One region of the Arthrobacter sp. NPDC058097 genome, then DNA from elsewhere that is predicted to be linked to it. Evidence: riboswitches for the same ligand, from Rfam matches in the RefSeq annotation. Region 1 holds a riboswitch; the other holds the start of a gene.
The links. Region 1 has a riboswitch for glycine ahead of gcvP (aminomethyl-transferring glycine dehydrogenase). Riboswitches for the same ligand answer to the same signal wherever they lie in the genome.
Positions count from the first base shown of each region.

Region 2: it holds a riboswitch for glycine, as region 1 does, so the genes downstream of both, gcvP (aminomethyl-transferring glycine dehydrogenase) here and gcvP (aminomethyl-transferring glycine dehydrogenase) in region 1, are expected to answer to the same signal.

Region 1 is NZ_JBHVSZ010000001.1:578,009-581,415, forward strand. Features, by position in the region: gene cycA (D-serine/D-alanine/glycine transporter) at 1-1,002, opposite strand, end outside; glycine riboswitch at 1,151-1,248, opposite strand; glycine riboswitch at 1,454-1,554, shown strand; gene gcvP (aminomethyl-transferring glycine dehydrogenase) at 1,701-3,407, shown strand, end outside.
Region 2 is NZ_JBHVSZ010000021.1:25,822-29,228, reverse strand. Features, by position in the region: gene gcvP (aminomethyl-transferring glycine dehydrogenase) at 1-1,613, opposite strand, end outside; glycine riboswitch at 1,803-1,901, opposite strand; gene ACFVTE_RS23710 (TetR/AcrR family transcriptional regulator) at 2,002-2,541, opposite strand; gene ACFVTE_RS23705 (MFS transporter) at 2,615-3,407, shown strand, end outside.

The DNA.
Region 1 (3,407 bases):
GACTGCCGGCGCGTCGCCCTCCTGGGACAGCCCGTAGACCATGCGCGAGGTGGAGTAGATCCCGGAGTTGGCCGAGGACATGGCCGAGGTCAGCACCACGAGGTTGACCACGGTGGCCGCGGCCCCGAGTCCGGCCAGCGAGAACATCGCGATGAACGGACTGTGGCCGGCGGCGAACTGGGTCCAGGGCGTGACGGACATCAGGATGATGAGGGCGCCCACGTAGAAGAGCAGCACGCGCACCGGGATGGAGTTGATGGCCTTGGGGAGGTTCTTCTCGGGGTTCTTGGCCTCGGCGGCGGTGGTGCCCACCAGTTCAATCCCCACGAACGCGAACACGGCAATCTGGAAACCGGCCCCGAAGCCCATGAATTCGTTGGGGAAGAAGCCGCCGTGGCTCCACAGGTTGGTGAAGCTGGCCTGCCCGGCGTCGCTTTGGAACCCGGTGAGGATCATGAACATGCCCACCACGATCAGTGCGGCGATGGCGATGATCTTGATGAGGGCAAACCAGAATTCGGTCTCGCCGAATGCCTTGACGGTGGTGAGGTTCAGCAGCAGCAGGATGGCCACGGTGGCCAGGCCCGGGATCCAGAGCGGCAGTCCCGGCCAGAGCTCCCGGGAGTACCCTGCGATGGCGATGACGTCCGCGATTCCGGTGATCACCCAGCAGAACCAGTAGGTCCAGCCGGTGAAGAACCCTGCCCACGGGCCCAGCAGGTCGGCGGCGAAATCGCTGAAGGACTTGTAGTTCAGGTTGCTCAGCAGCAGCTCGCCCATGGCGCGCATGACGAAAAAGAGCATGAAGCCGATGATCATGTACACGAAGATCACGGACGGCCCGGCCGCGGAGATGGTCTTGCCGGAGCCCATGAACAGGCCCGTGCCAATGGCGCCGCCGATGGCGATGAGCTGGATGTGCCGGTTGCTCAGCTGCCGTTCCAGGCGGGGAGCCTCGGTGGCTGACGAACCGGTTGGGGAGGCAGGAGGATGAATCGTCATAAGGAACTCCATCGTTCAAGTGGCCTTGGTTGGCCACACTGATTCGGTTCCTCCCCGCTCTGTATGGGACCTGAGAGATTCCGCGGACATGGTCTTCCGCTTGCACCGTCGGTGAGACAGGACGTGCCTGCCTGCTTTCCAGAGTTGCCTCGCCGCGGCGGTACGTGGGCCTGAGAGTTTCCTGGGGAGGGTTTGCTCCTACGGCGCCTGCTGAACGTACCGGCAGGGCTCTCCCGCCGCAGATCGTAAGCATTTTCAGTTATGTCGAGAAAAAATCTAGGCGTCCCGGCGGCGGCCGCCGTTCCGGCCCGCGCCGGTCGGCGTAGCCCCGCTGGCCACCGGATCAGTGTGGTCTCGGTCACGAAGAAATGTCAAACGGGGTCCGGATTTGGCCCGGACGGAATTGTGCTGTAACTTGTGAGCCGAATCACCCCACATCTTCATAGCCTTTCGAACCGTGGCGGGAGAGTCCTCCCAGTCATTCACCGGGCAGGCGCCGTAGGAGCAAATCCTCCCCAGGAATCTCTCAGGCCCCCGTACCGCCGCGGCTAGGCAACTCTGGAAAGCAGCTCGGGTAACCGGGCTCACCGACGGTGCAAGGGGAGCCACGTCCGCGGAATCTCTCAGGTCCAATACAGAGCGGGGAGGAACCCAATCCATGCCGTGCCACCAGTGGCCGGCCAGACCTGGAGTTCCTCATGACGATTCAATCGCTTCCATCAACGTTTGCCGACCGGCATATCGGCGCCCGCCGCCAGGCCGATATCGACACCATGCTCAAGAACGTCGGCTACGACTCGGTCGATGGCCTCGTTGATACCGCCGTCCCGGCATCCATCCGCCAGGAGAATGCCCTCCGGCTCACCGCAGCACTGAGCGAAGTCGAGGTTCTGGCCGAGCTCCGCCGCCTGGCCGCCAAGAACAAGACCGCCGTGCAGATGATCGGCCAGGGCTACTACGACACGGTGACCCCGCCGGTGATCCGCCGCAACGTCCTGGAAGCACCGGCCTGGTACACCGCCTACACCCCGTACCAGCCGGAGATTTCCCAGGGCCGGCTCGAGGCCCTGCTGAACTTCCAGACCATGGTCCAGGACCTGACCGCGCTGCCGGTCGCCAACGCTTCCCTGCTGGACGAAGCCACCGCCGTGGCCGAGGCCGTGCTCCTGATGCGCCGGGCCAACAAGAACGCAGGGGCCAAAGACGGCAAGACGGTCCTGGACGCCGACTGCCTCCCCCAGACCATCGCCATCGTCAAAGGCCGCGCCGAGGCCCTTGGCTTTGAGGTGGAGGTCGCGGACCTGACCCAGGGACTGCCAGACGGCGACCTCAACGGCGTCGTCCTCCAGCAGCCCGGCGTTTCGGGTCGGGTCTGGGACCAGTCGGGCGTCATCGCCGCCGCGAAGGAACGCGGAGCCCTGGTGACGGTGGCAGCCGACCTGCTGGCCCTCACCCTCATCACGCCTCCCGGCGAGCAGGGAGCCGACATCGCCGTCGGAACCGCCCAGCGCTTCGGCGTGCCGCTGTTCTTCGGCGGCCCGCACGCTGCCTTCATGGCGGTGCGCACCGGCATGGAGCGCACGCTCCCGGGCCGCATCGTGGGCGTCTCGAAGGACAACGCCGGAGCCCCCGCCTACCGCCTGGCGCTGCAGACCCGCGAGCAGCACATCCGCCGCGAGAAGGCCACGTCCAACATCTGCACCGCCCAGGCGCTGCTCGCCATCGTGTCCTCCTTCTACGCCGTCTACCACGGCCCCGACGGCCTGAAGGCGATCGCCGAGACTGTCCACACCAACGCCCGCGTCCTCGCCACCGCACTCAAAACGGCCGGCCGCGAACTCGTCAGCGAGTCCTTCTTCGACACCCTGACCGTGCGCGTGCCCGGCAAGGCCACGAAGGTCATCACCGCGGCAGAGGCCCGCGGGATCAACCTGCGCCTCATCGACGCGGACACCGTGGGTGTGTCCGTTGATGAGACGACGACGGCGGACGTGCTGTCCGCGGTGGCCGTCGCCTTTGGCGCCGGTCCCGTGGGTGACGCTGCGGGCTTGGAACTTCCCGAAGCCGTATTGCGCACGTCCGACTACCTCGAGCACCCCGTGTTCAACACGCACCGGTCCGAGACCCAGCTGATGCGCTATATCCGCAAGCTTTCGGACCGCGACCTGGCCCTGGACCGCACCATGATCCCGCTGGGTTCCTGCACCATGAAGCTGAACGCGACGGCGGAGATGGAGGCCATCTCCTGGCCGGAGTTCGCCTCGATCCACCCGTTCGCCCCGGATTCCCAGACCGAGGGCTGGCGCGAACTGATCGCCGACCTCGAGGCGCAGCTGACCGAGATCACCGGCTACGACCAGGTGTCCATCCAGCCGAACGCCGGTTCCCAGGGCGAGCTGGCCGGG
Region 2 (3,407 bases), on a different contig from region 1:
CCCTCGGTCTGGGGATCCGGGGCGAACGGGTGGATCGAGGCGAACTCAGGCCAGGAGATGGCCTCCATCTCCGCCGTCGCGTTCAGCTTCATGGTGCAGGAGCCCAGCGGGATCATGGTGCGGTCCAGGGCCAGGTCGCGGTCCGAAAGCTTGCGGATATAGCGCAGCAGCTGGGTCTCGGACCGGTGCGTGTTGAAGACCGGGTGCTGCAGGTACGCGGAGGAACGCCCGACGGCGGCGTCCAGGGCAAAACCGTCCGTCGCCTCCACTGCCTTGGCACCGAAGGCGGCGAGAAGTTCGGCCACGATGGCCGACGTCGTGGTTTCATCGGCGGAGATGCCGACGGTGTCGGCGTCGATGCTGCGGAGGTTGATGCCCTTCTGCTCGGCGGCGGCGATGATGCCGGCGGCCTTGCCCGGCACGGATACCGTCACGGTGTCGAAGAAGCTGGTGTGGAGAACGTCCAGGCCGGCGGCCTTGAGCGACGCGGCGAGCGTCTTCGCGTGGCCGTGGGCGGTTTCGGCGATCGCCTTCAGGCCCTCCGGGCCATGGTAGACGGCGTACATGGAGGCGACGATGGCCAGCAGTGCCTGGGCGGTGCAGATGTTGGACGTGGCCTTCTCGCGGCGGATGTGCTGCTCGCGGGTCTGCAGCGCCAGACGGTAGGCCGGAACACCGGCGGAGTCCTTGGAGACACCTACGAGGCGGCCGGGCAGCGAGCGCTCGAGCCCCTTCTGTACGGCCATGTACGCCGCGTGCGGGCCGCCGAAGAACAGCGGCACGCCCAGGCGCTGGGCGGATCCGACGGCAATGTCCGCGCCCTGCTCGCCCGGAGGGGTGATCAGGGTCAGGGCCAGCAGGTCGGCTGCCACCGTCACCAGCGCGCCGCGTTCCTTGGCGGCGGCGATGACCTCGCTGTGGTCGAAGACGCGGCCGGAGACACCGGGCTGCTGGAGGACGACGCCGTTGATGTCGCCATCGGGCAGTCCCTGGGAAAGGTCGGCGACCTCAACCTCGAAGCCGAGGGCCTCGGCGCGGCCCTTGACGATGGCGATGGTCTGCGGCAGGCAGTCCGCATCCAGGACGGTCTTGCCGTCGTGGGCAGCCTTGTTCTTGTTGGCACGGCGCATCAGGAGCACGGCCTCGGCCACGGCGGTGGCTTCATCCAGCAGTGAGGCGTTGGCGATGGGCAGGCCCACCAGGTCCTGGACCATCGTCTGGAAGTTCAGCAGGGCTTCGAGCCGGCCCTGCGAGATCTCGGGCTGGTACGGCGTGTAGGCGGTGTACCAGGCCGGTGCTTCAAGGATGTTGCGGCGGATCACCGGGGGCGTCACGGTGTCGTAGTAGCCCTGGCCGATCATCTGGACAGCGGTCTTGTTCTTGGCCGCGAGCTTGCGGAGTTCGGCGAGGGCTTCAACCTCGCTCAGCGCCGGAGCGAGCTCCAGCGCGGAGTCCTGGCGGATGTCATTCGGCACCGCCGTATCAACCAGCGCGTCGATGGTGTCGTAGCCGACGGCCTTGAGCATGGCTTCGACGTCGGCCTGGCGGCGGGCGCCGATATGCCGGTCGACGAAGGACGAGGAGGCTGAATTAACGGTCAAAAGGAACTCCATAACTAAGGCGACGCAGGGTACGCCACATTGATTCGGGTTCCTCCCCGCTCTGTATTGGACCTGAGAGTTTCCGCGCTGCTGCACTTTCGCACAGCACCGCTTGCACCGTCGGTGAGCACAGCATGCCCTGAACCGTCCGCACGAGGGCGGAACATGGCGGGCGGGCAGCCTGCTGCTTTCCAGAGTTGCCTTGCCGCGGCGGTACGTGGGCCTGAGAGATTCCTGGGGAGGTTTTGCTCCTACGGCGCCTGCTTGTACCTACTTGCAGGACTCTCCCGCCGCAGATCAAAGGCTTATTCAATTGAGCGGTGACAGCTGTCACAGAGGCTATTGTCCTACGCCGGGAACGCGTCTGCAAACTGTGGCAGCGTGGGCTGGCACACGCCGCTCACGCCCTGAGCCGGTCAAGCGCGGCAAGGAGGCTTTCGACGTCGGCCGCCGTCTCGGACGGCGTCGCTGCCGGCCCGATGGACAGCATGGCATTGAAGTAGAGTCCGTCACCCATGTACAGGACGGCCTTGGCCAGGCCCGGGCCCACGTCGCGTGCGATCTCGTCCAGCCACCGCTGCTGGATGTGGGCGAACCGGCGGCGGGTCTCCTCGTGAGCCACCTCGGCGAGCCGCGTTGCGGCGACGATGGCACGGTCCAGCGGGGTGTCCGCCCAGACGGACGACTTGATGAAGTAGGCGGCCGCACCCTCGGCGGCCGCAGCCATGGCCTGCGCATCCGCCTCCGCGAACTCATCGAGCCGGTCCAGCAGGACACCAATCAGCGCTTCCTTGTTCGGAAAGTGGTAGAGGAGCCCGCCCTTGGATACGCCCGCGCGGGCGGCCACGGCATCAAGCGTGGCGGCACGCTCCCCCACCTCGATCAGCAGGGATTCAAACGCATCGAGGACTGCGCCGCGCGCGACGGGTTTTCTGGGCATGGCTTCAATCATGCCCGGTTCCGAGCGCAGGCTTATAACTGTACCGTCTGGACGGTATAGTTAACTCATGACCATGCACCCAGCCCTTTCCGCGGAGCGCACTTCCGCAGCCCAGGCCAGCAGTGGCGGCGTGCGCGACTGGTTCGCCCTGGCCCTGCTCATGTTCCCGGTCCTCCTGGTGGCCGTGGACAACACCGCGCTGACGTTCGCACTTCCGGCGATCGCCCGCAGCCTCGACCCCACGGGCGTGCAGCTTTTATGGGTGGTGGATGCCTATGCCCTGGTCCTCGCCGGGCTCCTGGTGGCGATGGGCAGTCTCGGCGACAGGATCGGCCGCCGGCGGCTGCTGCTGGTGGGCATTTCGGGCTTTGCGGCGGTCTCCGCTGCATCGGCCTTCGCGCCCAGCGCCGAATGGCTCATCGCCGGCCGCGCGGCCCTCGGATTCTTCGGCGCCATGCTCATGCCGTCCACGCTGTCGCTGATCCGCAACATCTTCCGGGAGCCGGGCAGGCGGCGGCTGGCCGTGGCCATCTGGGCCGCGGGTTTCTCCGGCGGCGCAGCGCTGGGCCCGATTTTTGGCGGCTGGCTGGTGGAGCATTTCTGGTGGGGCGCCGTCCTGCTCGTGGCCGTGCCCATCATGCTGCCGCCGCTGGTTCTGGGCAGGTTCCTCATTTCCGAATCCAGGGACCCGAATCCCGGGCGCGTGGATCTGGCCAGCGTGGCGCTGTCCATGCTGACCATGGTGCCGGTGGTCTACGGCATCAAGGAACTGGCCACACATGGCGCGGGCGTGACGTCGTTTGGAGTTCTGGCGTTTGGACTGGCCATGGGCCTCGTGTTCGTCCGCCGCCAGCATGCCCTCGCGT